Regions from separate parts of the Pseudomonas sp. Pmew2 genome, predicted to be linked through region 2. Evidence: predicted binding sites of a transcription regulator. Region 2 holds the regulator's gene; the other holds the start of a gene.
The links. The regulator FliA, encoded in region 2, starts transcription of late flagellar genes. The targets are predictions, from matches to a motif close to CTAAAGTTTNNNNNNNNNNNGCCGNTAA.
Positions count from the first base shown of each region.

Region 1 (4,214 bases), 1.5 Mb from region 2:
CCATTCGCCCCCCAGCCACTCCCGCCTTCAGAGCAGGAAGCGGTCGAGCAGCTACAACTCGCCCTTGATTCAGGGGCAGTTGTCGGCACTTGGGTGTGGGACATCATTGCCGATCAGTTGACCGGCGATGAGCGTTTTGCCCGGACCTTCGGCTTGTGCCCGAAGCTGTGCGCCAAAGGCTTGCCACTGGAGCTGGTGATAGCTTCCATTCATCCCGACGATTCGGCCAGAGTCGACAAGTCAATCGAGGACGCGCTTCAGAACAGCGAAACCTACCGATGCGAATACCGGGTTCTGCATGAAGACGGCCTTTATCGCTGGGTTGAAGCCAGCGGAAAAATCGAGCGTGATAGTCGCGGCAAGCCTGTTCGCAGTCCGGGCGTATTGCTTGATATAGACAGCCGTCGCATGGCTGAAGACGAGCGCGACCGGCTCAACGAGTTGCTGAGGATATTCACGGCTGCCGTTCCGGGCGTTGTCTACGCCAAGGATCTCGAAGGTCGCATGCTGGTCGCCAATCGTGGCACCGCTGAACTGATCGGCAAGCCGCCCGAGTTTTTCATCGGCAAGACGGACCTGGAGTTTCTGGATGATCAGCAACAGGCACGGGTGCTCATGGAAACCGACCGGCGGATCATGCAGAACAATGTCAGCGAACAGATCGAAGAACAGGTCAACCTGCCTGACGGCTCTGCAGCGACGTGGCTCTCGACCAAAGCGCCCTTGCTCGATGAAAACGGCGAGGTGATCGGTCTGATCGGCTCATCTGTTGATGTCACCGCCAGAAAAAAAGCCGAAGAAGCGGTCAGAGAACTCAATCAGACACTCGAACAGCGCATCGAACAAGCCGTTTTCGAACGTGAGCAGATCGAAGACGCCCTGCGCCATTCCCAGAAGATGGACGCCGTCGGACAACTGACAGGCGGCATCGCACATGACTTCAACAACCTGCTGGCCGGCATTTCCGGCAGCCTTGAACTGATCACCAAACGACTGGCTCAAGGCCGTGTCGGTGATGTAGACCGGTACGTGTCGGTCGCTCAGGGCGCAGTACGGCGCGCGGCTTCGCTGACTCACCGGCTGCTGGCGTTTTCGCGGCGTCAGAACCTGTCCCCGAGAGTCACCAACGTCAACGTGTTGATTCAGGACATGGAAGAACTTATTGCACGCACGGTCGGCCCGGAGATAGATATAAAAGTCGTCGCCCACGATGACTTGTGGCCTGCACTGATCGATCATGCCCAGTTGGAAAGTTCGCTGCTGAACCTGTGCCTGAACGCCCGTGACGCAATGCCCAGTGGCGGGCGCATCGTCATCGAAACAGCCAATGCGTCCATTGAAGAATGTACCGACCCTGACCACGGCATTCCTGCCGGCGAGCACTTGAGCATCCGCGTCACAGATACTGGCATGGGGATGAGCCCGGACACCGTCGCCAAGGCGTTTGAACCGTTCTTCACCACCAAACCCATTGGCGCCGGGACCGGCCTGGGCCTGTCGATGGTCTACGGTTTTGTGCGCCAGTCCGGCGGTCAGATCCGCGTCGAGTCGGTTGAAGGTCATGGCACCAGCGTAGTCATGCACCTGCCACGGCATATTGCTGAAAATGCTCCACGCGCTGCCGAGCCCGAAATAACCGAAGAGCCAGCGCAGCACACCGGCGAAACCGTTCTGATCGTTGATGACGAGCCGTCGGTCAGAATGCTTGTCGCCGAGGTGATCACCGGCCTGGGCTACAACTGCCTGGAAGCAGGCGACGCTCAGTCAGGTTTGCAGATCCTGCAGTCAGATACCCGCATCGACCTGCTCATCAGTGACATCGGTTTGCCGGGCGGCATGAACGGCCGGGAAATGGCTGACGCTGCGGGCGACTGCCGACCGGGGCTGCCGACCCTGTTCATCACTGGCTACGCCAAGACTTCAGTGCTGGACGACTGCCACCTGCGGCCCTGCACACAAGTTTTGACCAAACCGTTCGGGCTGGATGCTCTCGCCGGGCGAGTGACAGGCCTGATCGGCGCGGATGCAGCCACTCGCTGCTATTGATAGCGTGCACCCTACGACACCCGATGGCCGGTATTTTGTGGTCAAGGGACAACTCTGGCGATGTTCCAATCCGTCCCTGAGCGAAGAGGTTCGTCAGCGACTAGTGAATGAGTTGATGGCTGCCCGGCGCGAAGTCAAGGCAGCCAAGGCAAGCGCGGATTCAGATGCACTGAAAGCCGCCCGGACCGGGGTTCACCAGGCCAAGGTTGCACTTGGGGAGCGCGGCGACGTCTGGTGGACTGACGGGGCGAGGGATTTCAATCGGTGCAATGTGGAAAACACGCCATATGCGCAGTGGTATGAAGTGTCAGAAGCACAACGATCGACTAAGTAAACGCCTTCGATACAGCGGCAAACCTCATTCATTACTATTCACCGCCCCGCTTGATCATCGGATTAGGCCTCGCCTTGCCCCTGAGGCGCTGTGATAGACGCTCCGCGAAGCATTTATATGATAACCAGCATTTATTAATCGGCGCGCCCGCCGATAAACCGCTATTGCTTTTGCTGTACTTCACATCTCGGCACTCCCCCTCTAAAGGCCCTTATCGGCATGACAAAATCGCTAAAATTCAGCCATAAAATCCTGTTGGCGGCGTCTCTCGTAGTGATCGCCGCATTCACCCTGTTCACGTTTTACAACGACTATCTGCAACGCAACGCCCTGCGCCTGCAATTGAAGGAGAACCTGAATCAGACGGGTGACAGCACCGCAGGCAACATCCGCAACTGGCTTTCAGGGCGAATTCTTCTGGTAGAGAACCTGGCGGAAAATGCGTCTTCGCCGCAATCAACCGACGCGCAGAATCTTGCCCTCGGCCAACCCACGCTTATCGCCACCTTCATGAGTATTTACCAGGGTAAGAGCGATGGTTCTTTCGTCACTCAGCCGCCTGATGACATGCCGGCCGACTATGACCCCAGGACCCGGCCGTGGTATGTCGATGCCGTGCGCGCAGGCAAGACGATCCTCACCGAACCGTATCTGGATGCTGTGACCAAAGGGTTGATCGTGACTCTTGCCACACCGGTCAAAAGTGCATCGGGTGTATCCGGGGTCATTGGCGGTGATCTGAGCCTGGAAATACTGGTGAAAATGATCAGCTCGCTGCGCCTTCATGGCGACGGCTACGCGTTTCTGGTCGATGCGAATGGCCGCATTCTGGTCCACCCGGACACTTCGCTGGTAATGAAAACGCTGGCAGAAGTCTACCCGGCGAATACGCCGAAATTGTCCCAGAACCTGAGCGAAAGCGAGCATGCCGGAAAAGCTCAGATTCTTACGTTTGCCCATGTAGACGGGCTGCCTTCCGTCAACTGGTATGTGGGCGTGGCGATGGACAAAGAGATCGCCTATGCAGCACTGGGCGAGTTCAGAAACTCGGCCATCGTGGCGACTGTCATTGCGGTGGTGCTGATAATCCTTCTGCTGGGAATGCTTCTGAGCGTACTGATGCGGCCGCTCAACCTGATGGGCCGCGCCATGCACGATATCGCTGCCGGCGAAGGTGATCTGACCAAACGCTTGACGATTCAGAGCGAAGACGAGTTCGGGTATCTGGGCAACGGCTTCAACCTCTTTGTAGAACGAATCCACGACTCGATGCGTGAAGTAGCCTCCTCCACGGTACAGCTCAATGAAGTTGCCCAGCGGGTAGTGAATGCCTCCAACTCGTCGATGCTCAATTCCGATCAGCAGTCCAACCGTACCAACAGCGTGGCCGCAGCCATCAATGAGCTGGGCGCTGCAACCCAGGAGATTGCCCAGAACGCCGCGCGCGCCTCTGGCCATTCAAGCGATGCACGCACGCTGGCCTCGGACGGTCAGGACGTGGTCGGGCAGAACATCGCGGCCATGAGCCGCCTGTCAAAGCGCATCAGCAACGCAAGTGAACAGATTGAAACGCTCAATACAAAAACCGCCAACATCGGCCAGATACTGGAAGTGATTACCGGCATCTCTCAACAGACCAACCTGCTGGCCCTTAACGCAGCCATCGAGGCGGCACGCGCGGGTGAAGCCGGCCGAGGTTTTGCCGTGGTGGCCGACGAAGTACGCAGCCTGGCCCACCGAACGCAAGAATCGGCGAGCCTGATCGAGCAGCTGCAATCGGGCGCTCGCGAGGCTGTTGCGCTCATGAACGAAAGCCAGCGTGAAAGTGTTGAAA
Region 1 covers NZ_CM176702.1:4,104,167-4,108,380, forward strand. The annotation lists gene AC4ANK_RS18740 (hybrid sensor histidine kinase/response regulator) at 1-2,046, shown strand, start outside; gene AC4ANK_RS18745 (hypothetical protein) at 2,051-2,380, shown strand; gene AC4ANK_RS18750 (methyl-accepting chemotaxis protein) at 2,600-4,214, shown strand, end outside.
Region 1: the regulator FliA is predicted to act here: its motif matches at 2,510-2,537, upstream of AC4ANK_RS18750 (methyl-accepting chemotaxis protein).

Region 2 (4,214 bases):
GGCTCGGGCGCTGCGACTTCGTCGGCAGATTGTGGCTCGGCCAGTCGCGAAAGCGCAGCCAGCAGTTCTGGCGTCGCCGCAGTTACGTCAGTCCGTTCACGTACCTGACCGAACATGCTGTTGACGGTGTCCAGAGCTTCCAGGACCACATCCATCAGTTCGGAATCAACGCGACGCTCACCCTTGCGAAGAATGTCGAACACGTTTTCGGCGATGTGGCAGCACTCCACCAGCTCATGGAGCTGGAGGAAGCCGGCGCCCCCTTTTACAGTGTGAAAACCGCGAAAAATTGCATTGAGCAGATCAGCATCATCCGGTCGGCTTTCCAGCTCGACCAATTGCTCTGACAACTGCTCCAGAATTTCGCCGGCCTCTACCAGAAAATCCTGAAGGATTTCTTCATCGGCGCCGAAGCTCATGGGGTGCTCCCTAAAATTAACCGTCAACAGATCTTAGAAGCCGAGGCTCGATAGCAGATCGTCTACATCATCCTGTCCGGATACGACGTCTTCACGTTTATCGGCATGAATCTGCGGACCTTCACCCTTGGCGAGATGTTTTTTAGGATCTTTTTCAGCAAGGATGGATTCTTCGTCATGTTCGATGCCTGCGAAGCGATCGACATGGCTGGCCATGAGCACCAGTTTGAGCAGATTGCTCTCGACTTCCGTAACCAATTGCGTCACGCGCTTGATAACCTGCCCCGTAAGGTCCTGGTAATCCTGGGCAAGCAAAATATCGTTGAGATGCCCGGAAACCCTATCTGCCTCCTGCTCGGTGCGCGTCAGAAAACCATCGACCCGCTTGGCCAGCTCACGGAATTCTTCAGCACCGATTTCGCGGCGCATGAAACGCCCCCAGTCGTCACTCAATGCCTTGGCATCGGAGCTCAGACCGCTCATGAGCGGTGTGCTTTCCTCGACCAGGTCCATAGTGCGGTTGGCCGCATTCTCGGTCAGCCTCACCACATACGACAGGCGTTCGGTCGCGTCGGTGATCTGCGACACTTCCTCGGCTTGAGGCATGTGCGGATCAATATGAAAGTTGACGATTGCACTGTGCAGCTCACGAGTCAGCTTGCCCACTTCCTGATAAAGGCCGCGGTCGCGTGTCTGGTTGAGTTCATGGATCAGCTGCACAGCGTCACCGAAGCGGCCCTTTTCAAGGCTGGTGACGAGTTCCTGCGCGTGTCTCTTTAAGGTCGACTCAAAGTCGGCCATCGAATCATTGTTATCCATAGCGCCCTCGCGGCATGCATCAGCTATTGACGCGTTCAAAGATCTTTTCGATCTTCTCTTTAAGCGCTTGAGCCGTGAATGGCTTGACTACATAACCGTTCACCCCGGCCTGGGCAGCTTCAATGATCTGCTCACGCTTCGCTTCGGCAGTAACCATCAGTACAGGAAGGCTCTTGAGACGCTCGTCCGCACGGACCTGACGCAACAAGTCGATACCGGTCATGCCAGGCATGTTCCAGTCCGTCACCAGAAAGTCAAAGGCACCGCTCTGCAGCATCGGCAATGCGGTCAGACCGTCATCCGCTTCAGATGTGTTGGTAAATCCCAGATCACGCAACAGATTCTTGATGATCCGCCGCATCGTTGAGAAGTCATCAACGATGAGGATTTTCATGTTCTTGTCCAATTCGACCTCCAAGCAGTCTTTAACGCGTTCAGCACCTGAACACGCTGTTCACTCAATACTGGCACAGCACACCCCCAGCTATACGAAACGACGACGGGCTTGGCACAACGACAGTCAAGACTGCGACTAAAGCCCATCGAGACATTGCCCGACAGGCCCTTGCCTCGTCTATCCTGCTACCACGTAACGCTTTGCACAGCCGGCATGCAGACAACGCACGACAAACGTCGCGCACTGCCGTCAACGCGCTCGCCACTCCCCCAAACGCCCCCGCAAACGAGCTGCGCACTGGCTGTGTAACTGACTGACCCGAGATTCGCTGACCCCAAGAACCTCTCCGATTTCCTTGAGGTTCAGCTCTTCGTCGTAGTACAGCGCCAACACCAGACGCTCACGCTCTGGCAAATTGGCAATTGCATCGGCCAACGCTGCCTGGAAGCGCTCGTCTTCCAGGTCGCGCGACGGCTCAAGCGAACCGCTTGCGCCATCCTCATGCAGCCCTTCGTGATCGCCGTCCTGAAGCAGGTCGTCGAAACTGAAGAGGCGGCTGCCCAAGGTGTCATTCAAAATCCCGTAATAATCATCAAGACTCAACTGGAGTTCGGCCGCAACCTCGTGATCTTTAGCGTCACGGCCGGTTTTAGCTTCAATTGCACGAATTGCGTCACTGACCATTCGGGTATTGCGGTGCACTGAGCGTGGTGCCCAGTCGCCCTTGCGCACTTCATCCAGCATCGCACCACGAATGCGAATGCCGGCGTAGGTCTCGAAACTCGCACCTTTGGTTGAATCATATTTGGTGGAGACTTCAAGCAGACCGATCATGCCAGCCTGGATCAGATCCTCGACCTGCACGCTGGCCGGCAAGCGCGCCAGCAGATGATAAGCGATACGCTTGACCAATGGCGCATAACGCTCGATCAACTCGTATTGCGAATTACGGGAAGCCTTGCTGTACATCTGGTAGCCGCTCGCAGTCATTGCACAGGCCCTGCACTGGTCTGGTGAACGAGTCGCTCAACGAAGAACTCGAGATGACCCCGCGGGTTGGCTGGCAGCGGCCAGGTATCAACCTTCTGGGCAATGGCCTTGAACGCCAGCGCACATTTGGATCGCGGGAATGCTTCGTAGACGGCGCGCTGTTTCTGTACGGCCTTGCGCACGCACTCGTCGTACGGCACGGCACCTACATACTGCAGCGCGACATCAAGAAAACGGTCCGTCACTTTGGTGAGTTTGGCGAACAGGTTGCGCCCTTCCTGCGGGCTCTGCGCCATGTTGGCCAGCACACGGAAGCGGTTCATGCCGTAGTCGCGGTTGAGCAGTTTGATCAGGGCGTAGGCATCGGTGATCGACGTGGGCTCGTCGCACACCACCAGCAACACTTCCTGAGCGGCGCGCACGAAGCTGACCACCGATTCGCCGATACCGGCAGCCGTGTCAATCACCAGCACATCAAGGTTGTCGCCAATCTCGCTGAACGCCTGGATCAGACCCGCATGCTGGGCCGGGGACAGATGCACCATGCTCTGGGTGCCAGAGGCGGCAGGCACGATACGCACCCCACCCGGCCCCTGCAACAGAACGTCGCGCAACTCGCAACGGCCCTCTATCACATCGGCAAGTGTACGTTTAGGCGTCAGCCCAAGCAGAACGTCGACATTGGCCAGACCCAGATCGGCGTCCAGCAGCATGACACGACGGCCAAGCTCGGCAAGGGCCAGTGAAAGATTCACTGACACGTTAGTCTTACCGACGCCACCTTTGCCACCGGTCACCGCGATAACCTGTACGGGATGCATGCTGCCCATGTTATTTCTTTACCTTGTCTTGCGTAGACCGAAACCACATCGAGGGCTGCACGTTCGCAAATGAACACCGCATGGCAGACCGTTGACGCAGGGACATTCCAATAATATCCATCACTTAACCCACTCTCTTGCCAGGGGTGTGATAGAGGTCAGCAAACATATCAGCCATCGCTTCCTCGCTCGGCTCATCCTGCATCTGCACACTCACCGCACGGCTCACCAGTTGATGACGACGCGGGGTGTGCAGGTCGTCAGGAATACGGGGTCCGTCCGTGAGGTAGGCCACAGGTAATTCATGACTGATCGCCAGGCTCAGGACTTCGCCAAGGCTGGCTGTTTCATCAAGCTTGGTCAGAATGCATCCGGCCAGGCCACAACGCTTGTAACTGTGATAAGCAGCGGTCAGCACCTGCTTCTGGCTGGTGGTCGCCAGTACCAGGTAGTTACGCGACTTGATGCCACGCCCTGCCAGACTTTCCAGTTGCATGCGCAGCGCGGGATCGCTGGCTTGCAGCCCGGCGGTATCGATCAACACCACGCGCTTGCGCAGCAGCGGCTCCAGCGCCTGGACCAGCGACTGGCCAGGATCGACATGGGTAACCGGCACGTTGAGGATGCGCCCAAGGGTCTTGAGCTGCTCCTGTGCGCCGATGCGGAAACTGTCCATGCTGACCAGAGCGATATTCTGCGGACCGTACTTCAACACGTAACGTGCCGCCAGCTTGGCCAGCGTGGTGGTCTTGCCCATGCCGGCAGGCC
Region 2 covers NZ_CM176702.1:2,631,061-2,635,274, reverse strand. The annotation lists gene AC4ANK_RS12000 (chemotaxis protein CheA) at 1-419, opposite strand, end outside; gene AC4ANK_RS11995 (protein phosphatase CheZ) at 453-1,238, opposite strand; gene AC4ANK_RS11990 (chemotaxis response regulator CheY) at 1,258-1,632, opposite strand; gene fliA (RNA polymerase sigma factor FliA) at 1,885-2,625, opposite strand; gene fleN (flagellar synthesis regulator FleN) at 2,622-3,455, opposite strand; gene flhF (flagellar biosynthesis GTPase FlhF) at 3,571-4,214, opposite strand, start outside.